3 regions of the Streptomyces sp. 6N223 genome follow, and region 1 is predicted to be linked to each of the others. Evidence: riboswitches for the same ligand, from Rfam matches in the RefSeq annotation. Region 1 holds a riboswitch; each other region holds the start of a gene.
The links. Region 1 has a riboswitch for cyclic di-AMP ahead of ACTWQH_RS09670 (M23 family metallopeptidase). Riboswitches for the same ligand answer to the same signal wherever they lie in the genome.

Region 1 (3,265 bases):
GAACCAGGTCATGCTCGTCGAGGACGGTAGCCACGGCGGCTTCACCACCGGCAACCCGATCCTCGCCGAGGCACTGGACCAGATGGATGCCTGGCTGACCGCGATCCGCGCCGACCGCGCGCCCGGCACGGGCCCGGAGCGGGTGATCCGCAACCGGCCGCCGGACCTGGTCGAGGCGTGCTGGACCCGCGAGGGCGTCAAGATCGTGGAACGCCAGGAGCCGGGTGCCGGCACGACCCGCTGCAACGCCGAGTACCCGGTCTACGGCTCGCCCCGCATGGTCGCGGGCGCGGGGATCGAGAACGACGTGATCGTCTGCCGGCTCGCGCCGGTCGATCCCGGCTCCTACGGCGTCGCGATGACCGAGGAGCAGGAGCGGCGGCTGCGGCGGATCTTCCCCGACGGGGTGTGCGACTGGAGCGCCGACGGGGCCGGCCAGCGGGGCCTGGACGGCACCTGGCTGTTCTTCTGATCCTCTGACGCGCGCGGCGCTCAGGGCCGCCAGCCGGTCCGGGCCGCCCAGGACTCGCCGAGCTCCACCAACAGGTCGACGACCGGGTCCTTGACGTCGGTGTAGGTGTCGAGGTCGGGCACCGCCTCCGCCAGCACCCGCTTGAAGCGGCCGTACGCCGGCGCCAGCTCGGGGTGGGCGCGGAACCAGTCGCGGAACAGCAGCGCGAGGCGTTCGTTCGGCGAGCCGCGCAGCCGCACGTGGAGGTTGACGTTGCCGTCCGGGTGTCCGCGCCGGGACCACAGCCGCTTGGCCCAGCGCGCCGGGTTGTCGTTCCGCCCGGCCGGCACGTGGTCCCGCTCGTAGGGCCAGCGGGTGAGGCCGAGCCCCGCCAGCGGCGCGTCGAACGCCTCGGCCGCCCGGTCCAGGTCGGCGACGCTCACCTGTATGTCGAGCACGTCCTTGGCGGCCATGCCGGGGATGGCGGTGCTGCCGATGTGATCCACGCGCAGCGCGTGCGGCGCCAGCAGCTCCATCAGCTGCGCGCCGATCTCGGCACCCCGCTGGACCCAGGCGGACGAGTAGTCGATGACGACGGCACGGCGCACTTGCGGCGTTTCGGACATTCTGCAACATCCTGGAAAATTAAGAGCCTTGGCCCCGAGGTGGTGACCGAATTCACTTTATGCGCTGAACGCCACCCCTCGCGAATCGCCACCCGCCCGAAACGCCGCCCCCAAGTGCGCGGCGATGCGGGCCCCTTGGCGTTTCCCGGAATTCCTCTGCTTTGCCCGCATTCGCCGCGGGGGATCATGTCCGATCATGGGTGGTCATGCCCCGACAGCTCATGGTTCTTGTCTCGCCGGAAATCCGCGGTTTACGGTGCTGGCCGCGCCGCACCCCGCGGCGGGCCGCCGCCGGACGCCGAATCCTGTCACCGGGGGCGGAGAAGCTGCCATTCCGCGTGACAGGAGCGGGGGACCCACTTTCGCCGTACGCGCACCGCGCACCGTGCAGCGCGCGCCACGGCTTGGGGTGAAGTCACGGCGTCACCGACGCCGCGACCGGGCGACTCCGGCCCGAACCCGACAGCTCACCTCGCAGGCGTAGGAGGAGGAGCACACCTATGTCCGCACGCGGACGACACCGCCGTCAGGGCACCCGCCGCATATCCCGCGTCTCCCTCATACTCACGGTCGGCGGCGCCGGCCTGGCGCTGCCGCTGGTCGGCGCCGGCGTGGCGAACGCCGCCCCGGACGACACGACCTACACCGTCGCCGCCGGCGACACCCTGTCCACGATCGCCAGGGCGCAGGCCGTCGACGGCGGCTGGAAGGCGCTCTACGACGCCAACAGCGACGTCATCGGCTCCAACCCGGACCTCATCCTGCCCGGCCAGGAGCTGACCCTGACCACCACCTCGTCCGCCCCGGCAGAGGACACCGCCGACGCCTCGGCCCCGGCCGAGACCGCCTCCGGCTTCACCGCCCCGGTGCAGGGCCCGCTCGGCACCGCCTACGGCGTCGCGGGCTCGATGTGGTCCTCCGGCTACCACACCGGCGTCGACTTCCCCGTCGCGACCGGCACGCCCGTGGTGTCCATCGGCTCCGGCGAGGTCGTCTCGGCGGGCGACGGCGGCGCGTACGGCAACGAGGTCGTCATCCTGCACCCCGACGGCCACTACAGCCAGTACGCCCACCTCTCCTCCATCTCCGTCGGCGTCGGCCAGCAGGTGGCCTCCGGCGAGCAGATCGGCCTCTCCGGCTCCACCGGCAACGTCACCGGCCCGCACCTGCACTTCGAGGTGCGGACCGGCCCGGAGTACGGCTCCGACATCGACCCGCTGGCCTACCTGCGGGCCAACGGCGTCACCATCTGAGCAACGCCACGCTCCTCAACCCGCGCCGGTATCAGCGGCCCAGCCGCTGGTACCGGCGCAGCGCGAGCGGCGCGAACAGCGCCGTCAGCGCCACCGGCCACGCCACCGCCAGCAGCATCGCGTGGTCCGCCGCCCACGACTCGCCGCCGACCCCCGGGTTGCCGAACAGCTCGCGGATCGCCGCCACCGTCGCCGACAGCGGGTTCCACTCCGAGACGGCCCCGAGCCAGTCCGGCATCAGCTCCGGCGACATGAAGACGTTCGACAGGGCGGTGAAGGGGAACGCCAGCGGGAAGACGACCGCGCCCACCGTCTCGGCGTTGCCGAGCACCAGCCCCAGGTAGATGCCGATCCAGGTCACCGCCACGCGCAGCATCATCAGCAGCGCCACGGCCAGCAGCGCCCGTCCCGCGCCCCGGTGCCACTCCCAGCCCACCAGCAGGCCGCAGACCAGCAGCACCGTCATCTCCGTCAGCGCCCGCAGCAGGTCGGCCGCGGCGCGCCCGGTCAGCAGCGCGGAGCGGGCCACCGGCATGGCGCGGAAGCGGTCCACGACGCCGCGCGAGGCGTCCGTTGCGAGCTGGCCGCCGGTCGCGCCCATGCCGTAGAGCATGGTCATGGCGAAGACGCCCGGCAGCAGGAACTCCCGGTAGCCCCCGCCGCCGTCGGCTCCGCCCGCCACGGACATGCCGTTGCCGAAGACGTAGCCGAAGACCAGCACGAACATGATCGGCAGCGTGAAGTAGAGCGCCGCCTCCTCTGGGGTGCGCACCAGGTGCGCCATGTTGCGGCGGGTCATCACCCAGCCGTCCGCCGTCGCCATCCGCAGCCGCCTCATGCCGCGACCTCCTCCTTCTCCGCGGTGGTGTCGTGTCCGGTCAGCCGCAGGAACGCCTCGTCGAGCGTGGGCCGGCGGGTGCCGATGTCCTCGATCG
Region 2 (3,265 bases), on a different contig from region 1:
CTGAGCTTCAGGCCGCGCGCGTATCGTCTCCGCGTCTCTCCGGCGCACACCAGGCTAGAGGAGTCCTAGAGGAGTCGATGTCGGTGAGGGCCCGCCGCCGGGCGTTGAGGCACAAGCGGTCGGCATCTCCTGCGTTCCGGCCGATTGTGCCTACCCCCGTCGCTCGGCGCGGAGCCTCACACGCCACGAGTGTGACGCAGCGGCGCTGCCGAATCGATGCAGCGACGATGTAGGGACGATGAACAGATGGCGGGACATGTGGAGGCCGACGGCCCCGGCGTCGGGGGGAGTCACCAGGGCCGTCGGCGTCTTGGCGGTGGGGGGACGCGCGCGCGGGGAGCGGGAGCGGGTCAGATGGTGAGGCCCTTGTCGCGCAGCCAGGCGAGGGGGTCGACGGGGTCGCCGCCGCCCGGGCGGACCTCGACGTGGAGGTGGGGACCGCTGGAGTTGCCGGTGGAGCCGACGTTGCCGATGACGTCCTCGGTGACGACCTCCTGGCCGACGCTGACGTTCATCGAGGACAGGTGGCAGTACCAGACCTCGGTGCCGTCCTCCAGCTCGACGATGATGCGGTAGCCGTAGTCGCCCGCCCAGGCGGCCTCGGCGACGACGCCGGTGTGGATGTTCTTGACGGGGGTGCCGGTGGGGGAGGCGAAGTCCTGGCCGGTGTGGGTGGAGGACCAGTAGGAGCCGGACTCGCCGAAGCTGGAGGTGAGGGTGTAGTCGGAGAGCGGGATGGTGTAGCTCTCGCGGAGCCGGCGCAGCCGCTCCTCCTCCTCGCGGCGCTGGCGTTCCAGCTCCTCCTGGCGCTGGCGTTCCAGCTCGGCCTGGCGCTCGGCCTCGGCCTGGGCGGCGGCTTCCTGTGCGGCGGCCGCCTCGGCCTCGGCAATGGCGGCCTCGCGGGCCTCGGCGTCGGCGTTGGTCTCCTGCTGGTCGGCCTGCTGGAGGATGCGGGCTCGCAACGCCTCGCCCGCGTCGGTCTGGCCCGCCTCGACGTCGGCCTCGGTGATGCCGGCGGTGGTGAAGGGCGCCTGCGCCACCATCTCGGCGTGGGTGTCGGGCGTGGAGTCGGAGCCGGAGCCGGAGCCCTGGCCGGGGACGATGCCGTTGATCAGCGGGATGCTGTCCTGGATGGCCCTGACCCGGTCGGCGGCGCCGTCGAGGCCGGGGACGGCGGCGCCGTCCTCGTTGGCCGTGGCCATGCCGCCGGCGCCGACCGCCGCTATGACGCCGACGCCGAGGACGGCGCGGCTGCGGGCGATGGTGCCGCCGCGGCTGCGGGTGACGCGGTGGCGGCCGCGTATGGGGGGGAGGTCGTCGTCGCCGCCCGGGTTCCACTCGCCGGTGGCGGTGGGGGCGAGGCTCGCCGGGGCGTCGAACGCCGCGAGGTCGGTGAGCTGGTCGTGCGGGTGGAGACCGTCGAGACCGTCGAGGCGGCCGAGCCCGTCGAAGCCGTCGAAGCCGTCGCCGGGAGGAGGGCCGGCGTCGGGGCCGGGGCCGTAGGGGTCGTCCGAGCCCGGGCCGGTGGAGCCGTACGCCTCGTGCGGGCCGTACGCCTCGTGCGGGGCGAACGAGCCGTGCGGGCCGTAGGGGTCGTGGGGTTCGGGTATGCCGGGCGTGGCCACCGTGGCGGTGTGGGGGTCGGCGTAGGCGGTGGCCGTTCCGTGCCCGCCGTACGTGACGTGTGTGCCATGGGGGTCTTCGCTGGAGCCCGCATAGGCGTACGGATGGGGATCCGTGTCCGCGGGGGCGGCATACCGGTTCGACGCCACGGAGGCGCTCTCCTTTCCTTCCTTCGCCTACCGGGTTAGCTGACGGGTTCGGAGCAGGAAGGTCTCCTACGAGCGGCAGGCGGCGGTGGCTGCCAGCTGCCCGATTCACCCCGGATGATGGTTCCCCGGTTCCTTTGGTGCAGTTGTGACGCACGCGCCAGATTCGGCGACGGAGCACGGTGCCGTCCTTGCGACGACAGTGACGACCGCGCTGCGTTATCGAACGTTAATAGACGGGCTCGCCAGATTCCAAGGGCCTACGCGAAATAAAACCCTGTCTTGGCCAGGACTTTCAGCCCACAAGCCCTGCAAACCGGGCATAACTTCAGAGGAAATGTAGTCCGCTTCGCGCCGGACTGATACCTGATCGAGCGTCAGTTGTTATGGAGCGGCGCGCACTCGCTACTCCTAGTCACCTCCCCGCCTCGCGGATACCGTGGTTCCCATGGCCGCCGATTTCTCGTCTCCCTTCCTGACCGTCATGACCACCACTGACAGCGAGGAGGTTGCCGAACGTCTCGCCCGCGGCGCGGTACAGGCTCGGCTGGCCGCGTGCGCGCAGATCGACGGGCCGATCCGGAGCGTGTACCGGTGGCAGGGCGCCATCGAGAGCGAGCCGGAGTGGCGGGTGCTGTACAAGACGACGGCCGCCCGGTACGAGGCGCTGGAGGCACACATCAGGAGCGAGCACGGCTACGCCACGCCGGAGATCATCGCGACGGGGGTGGTCCGGGGCAGCGCGGACTATCTGGCGTGGCTGGAGGAGGAGACGCGCGAGGCCGACGTGGACTGAGCGGCGTTGTCAGTGGCGTGCGGCACGATGAACGGCATGAGCAACGACACACGCCCCATGCTCACCATCACCACCGTCAACATCAGCGCGCCCGACCCTCCCGCCCTCGCCCGCTTCTACCACCGGCTGCTCGGGTACGAGATCGCCGTCGAGGAGCCGGGCTGGGTGCTGCTGCGGGATCCGCGGGGCGGGATGGCGCTGGCCTGCCAGAGCGAGTCGGACTACGCCCGGCCGGCGTGGCCCGCGAGTCCGGGCGAACAGCAGATGATGATGCACCTGGAGATACGGGTCGAGGACCTGGACGTGGCCGTCGCCCACGCCACCGCGTGCGGGGCCACGCTCGCCGCGAGCCAGCCGCAGGACGACGTGCGGGTCTGCCTCGACCCGGCGGGGCACCCGTTCTGCCTGTGGGTCGAGGGCTGAGGCCGTCGAGGCGTCCTCCCCCAGGCCACGGGTGGGCACACCACGGGCGTCGCGAGGCGAACGCCCCTTAGGCGAACGCCAGTAGGCGAACGCCCAGTCGTGCGCGGGTCAACGACCCGGCAAGTCCAGCGCCTCCCGCCAGCCCGCGCCCTCGGCGAGGAGAGAATTGCCCACAGCCTCACGGCAGTTCCAGGGCGATCCATGGTGAAACGCCCCGGATTCCGGGAAGGGGCCAGGTAGACGAAGCGAACGCCCAGCGAGGGGCAGGGAGGCCCGA
Region 3 (3,265 bases), on a different contig from region 1:
ACGCCGTGCGGCCGGCGTACACGGCCGCGTCGTCGAGGATCTCCTCGATGCGCATGAGCTGGTTGTACTTGGCCACCCGCTCCGAGCGGGCCGGGGCACCGGTCTTGATCTGGCCGCAGTTGGTGGCGACGGCCAGGTCGGCGATCGTGACGTCCTCGGTCTCGCCGGAGCGGTGGGACATCATGCACGCGAAGCCGTTGTGCTGCGCCAGCTCGACGGCGTCCAGGGTCTCGGTCAGGGAGCCGATCTGGTTCACCTTCACCAGCAGGGCGTTGGCGGCCTTGGAGTCGATGCCGCGCTGGAGCCGCTCGGGGTTGGTGACGAACAGGTCGTCGCCGACGATCTGGAGCCGGTCGCCGAGCTGCGCGGTCAGCGTCTGCCAGCCCTCCCAGTCCTCCTCGCTCAGCGGGTCCTCGATGGACACCAGCGGGTAGGCCTGCGCCAGCTCGGCGTAGTAGGAGGTCATCTCGGCGGCGGTGCGGGAGGTGCCCTCGAAGACGTAGGAGCCGTCCTTGTGGAACTCGGTCGCGGCGACGTCCAGCGCGAGCGCGATGTCCTGGCCCGGCGTGTAGCCCGCCTTCTGGATGGCCTCGACGATCAGGTCGAGCGCCTCGCGGTTGGAGCCGAGGTTCGGCGCGAAGCCGCCCTCGTCGCCCAGGCCGGTGGCCAGCTGCCGCTTCTTCAGCACGGACTTCAGCGTGTGGTAGATCTCCGCGCCCCAGCGCACCGCCTCGGAGAATGACTCGGCGCCGATGGGCGCGATCATGAACTCCTGGATGTCGACGTTGGAGTCCGCGTGGGCGCCGCCGTTGAGGATGTTCATCATCGGCACGGGCAGCAGGTGGGCGTTGGGCCCGCCGAGGTAGCGGAAGAGCGGCAGGTCGCGGGACTCGGCGGCGGCGTGCGCCACGGCGAGGGAGACGCCCAGGATGGCGTTCGCGCCCAGCGCCGACTTGTCGGCGGTGGCGTCGAGGTCCAGCATCGCCTGGTCGATCAGGCGCTGCTCGGTGGCGTCGTAGCCGACGAGCTCCGGGCCGATCTGCTCGCTGACGGCCAGGACCGCCTTCTCCACGCCCTTGCCCTGGTAGCGGCCGGAGTCTCCGTCGCGCAGCTCCAGTGCCTCGAACGCCCCGGTGGAGGCGCCGGAGGGCACGGCGGCGCGGCCTCGGCTGTGGTCGTCGAGGTGGATCTCGACCTCGACCGTCGGATTGCCTCGCGAGTCGAGGATCTCCCGGGCTACGACGACGTCGATGGACGACACGAGGGTCTCCTTACGGGTACGGCTGACGGGTCAGGTGGTCCGGGTGAGAGCCTAACCGGCCCGGGGCCGGGCGTCGGCCCCTACCCGCCAGGTGCACGCCGTTTTTGTTTAATCGCGGAAGAAAACCCGGTGCAGGGCGCGTGAACGCCCCGCACCGGGTCATCCGGGTAATGAAGTGGCCGATCGGCTCAGAGGCTCAGCTCCTGGCCCGGGTAGATCAGGTTGGGGTCGCCGCCGATGACGGACTCGTTGTCGGCGTAGACCTGCTCCCAGGTGGTGCCGTGGGCGGCGGCGATGGACGACAGGGTGTCGCCCGCGGCCACCGTGTAGCCGGAGCCGGACCCGGACGACTGCACCGGGGCCTCCTGCTCCGGCTCGGCCGGGGCCTCGACGGCGCCGGTCCCGGACGGGTCGATCGCGGGAGCCTCGCTGCCGGCGGTCAGGCCGGCCTGGGGACCGCAGACCGGCCAGGCGCCCGGGCCCTGCATGGAGAGCAGCACCTCGGCGGCGGCGATCTGCTGGTCCTTGGTGGCGAGGTCGGCGCGGGCGGCGTACTGCGTGCCGCCGGCCGCCTCCCAGCTCGACTGGGTGAACTGCAGGCCGCCGTAGAAGCCGTTGCCGGTGTTGATCGACCAGTCGCCGCTGGACTCGCACTCCGCGACGGCGTCCCAGGTCTCGACGGAGGCGGCCTCGGCACTGCCGGCGGCCATGAAGGGAATCGCGACCGCGGCCCCGGTGACGCCGGCTGCCGCGACGATGCGGGATGACTTGGACGGACGGCGGTGACGGCCCTTGCCCGTGAACAGCATGACGTTCCTTCTCACCGACGCCTACGAGGTGAGCTGTCGGGTTCGGGCCGGTGAGTGGCCCGGCCGGGACGGGCGGTACGCGGGTGCGTTCCGCCGCCTCGGCTTCACCCCAGCCGCTCGATGGGCTCGAACGGCGTCCACGCGCGTGGCGCGTGGCGGGTCCCCCGCTCCTGCCTGCGGTGGTGGCGCGTTGATAGTTCAGGTGGGCCGGCGGCAGGACTCGGCGTGGCGGCCCGGACGCCCGGCACGGTGCCGGGCGCTCGGGACACTAGACACACCGGAGCTAACGGTTCAAGAACGATCAAGATCATGCGAAAAGGGGGCACTTGACGGTTAGAACTGCCAATCGGCGCAGGTCAGCGGGGATGTGGGCACGGGGGAACTGTCGGACACACCCACCGGAGGACGAGATGATGGTCACACCGGATCGCATGTGAAATCGCTCTGACACCCCTGGAGCTAACGTCCCGTAACGGTCAAGTCCAGCCGCTGGCCCGGGAGTATATGGTCGGGATCGTCGCCAATGACCGTTTTGTTCTCCTGGTAGAGCGCGGCCCAGCCACCCGGCAGCCCGAACGCGGCGGCGATGCCGGAGAGCGTGTCGCCGCGGCCGACGGCGTAGCCGCGCTCCTCGGCGGGATCGGGCGCGCCGCGGTGCCGGCCGCCCGTGCCGTGACGATACGCGCCGGCGCCGTCCTCGGCGGACGGCCCGGCGGTCCCGGCGTCCGGGCCGTCGCCCCCACCGTCGCCCGCGTCGGCGCCTTGACCGGGCCCGGTGCCGGTGCCGTCGGCCCCCGGGCTGGTTCCCGCGTCACCGGCGCCACCGGCGGTCTCACCGGCGTTCTCACCGTCTCCAGAGGCGTCGGCGCCTTCCGGGGGCGTGGCGTCGTCCCCGGCGCCACCGGAGGCATCGGTGCCGCCGCCCTCGGGATCCCCGGCGCCCTCCGCATCACCCGGGGCCTCGGCGTCATCGGCACAACTCCCGGAGTCGGCGCCGCCGGAGGCGTCGGCGCCATCCGTGCCGTCGGCCTCGCCGAGGAGCCCGCTGCCGCCGAGCAGGCCGCTGCCGCCGGAAGCTCCGTCGGTGGTTCCGGTGCCCGCCGCGTCCTCCGCGTCCTGCGTCACGCCGGAGAGTCCGGCGGCGCCTGAGCCGAGGGACGACGAGTCGCCGCCGACGCCGGCCGGGCACTCCTCG

Region 2: linked by a shared signal. The riboswitch ahead of ACTWQH_RS27345 (M23 family metallopeptidase) and the one ahead of ACTWQH_RS09670 (M23 family metallopeptidase) in region 1 are both predicted to bind cyclic di-AMP.
Region 3: linked by a shared signal. The riboswitch ahead of ACTWQH_RS29655 (LysM peptidoglycan-binding domain-containing protein) and the one ahead of ACTWQH_RS09670 (M23 family metallopeptidase) in region 1 are both predicted to bind cyclic di-AMP.

What each region holds. Positions count from the first base shown of each region.
Region 1 is NZ_JBQQCA010000011.1:16,043-19,307, forward strand. Features, by position in the region: gene ACTWQH_RS09660 (DUF6351 family protein) at 1-472, shown strand, start outside; gene ACTWQH_RS09665 (GrpB family protein) at 493-1,077, opposite strand; cyclic di-AMP (ydaO/yuaA leader) riboswitch at 1,395-1,572, shown strand; gene ACTWQH_RS09670 (M23 family metallopeptidase) at 1,578-2,330, shown strand; gene ACTWQH_RS09675 (ABC transporter permease) at 2,362-3,168, opposite strand; gene ACTWQH_RS09680 (ATP-binding cassette domain-containing protein) at 3,165-3,265, opposite strand, start outside.
Region 2 is NZ_JBQQCA010000059.1:11,651-14,915, reverse strand. Features, by position in the region: gene ACTWQH_RS27350 (hypothetical protein) at 1-50, opposite strand, end outside; gene ACTWQH_RS27345 (M23 family metallopeptidase) at 351-1,772, opposite strand; cyclic di-AMP (ydaO/yuaA leader) riboswitch at 1,782-1,951, opposite strand; gene cutA (divalent-cation tolerance protein CutA) at 2,218-2,565, shown strand; gene ACTWQH_RS27335 (VOC family protein) at 2,602-2,988, shown strand.
Region 3 is NZ_JBQQCA010000072.1:11,073-14,337, reverse strand. Features, by position in the region: gene eno (phosphopyruvate hydratase) at 1-1,261, opposite strand, end outside; gene ACTWQH_RS29655 (LysM peptidoglycan-binding domain-containing protein) at 1,450-2,070, opposite strand; cyclic di-AMP (ydaO/yuaA leader) riboswitch at 2,074-2,268, opposite strand; gene ACTWQH_RS29650 (LysM peptidoglycan-binding domain-containing protein) at 2,530-3,265, opposite strand, start outside.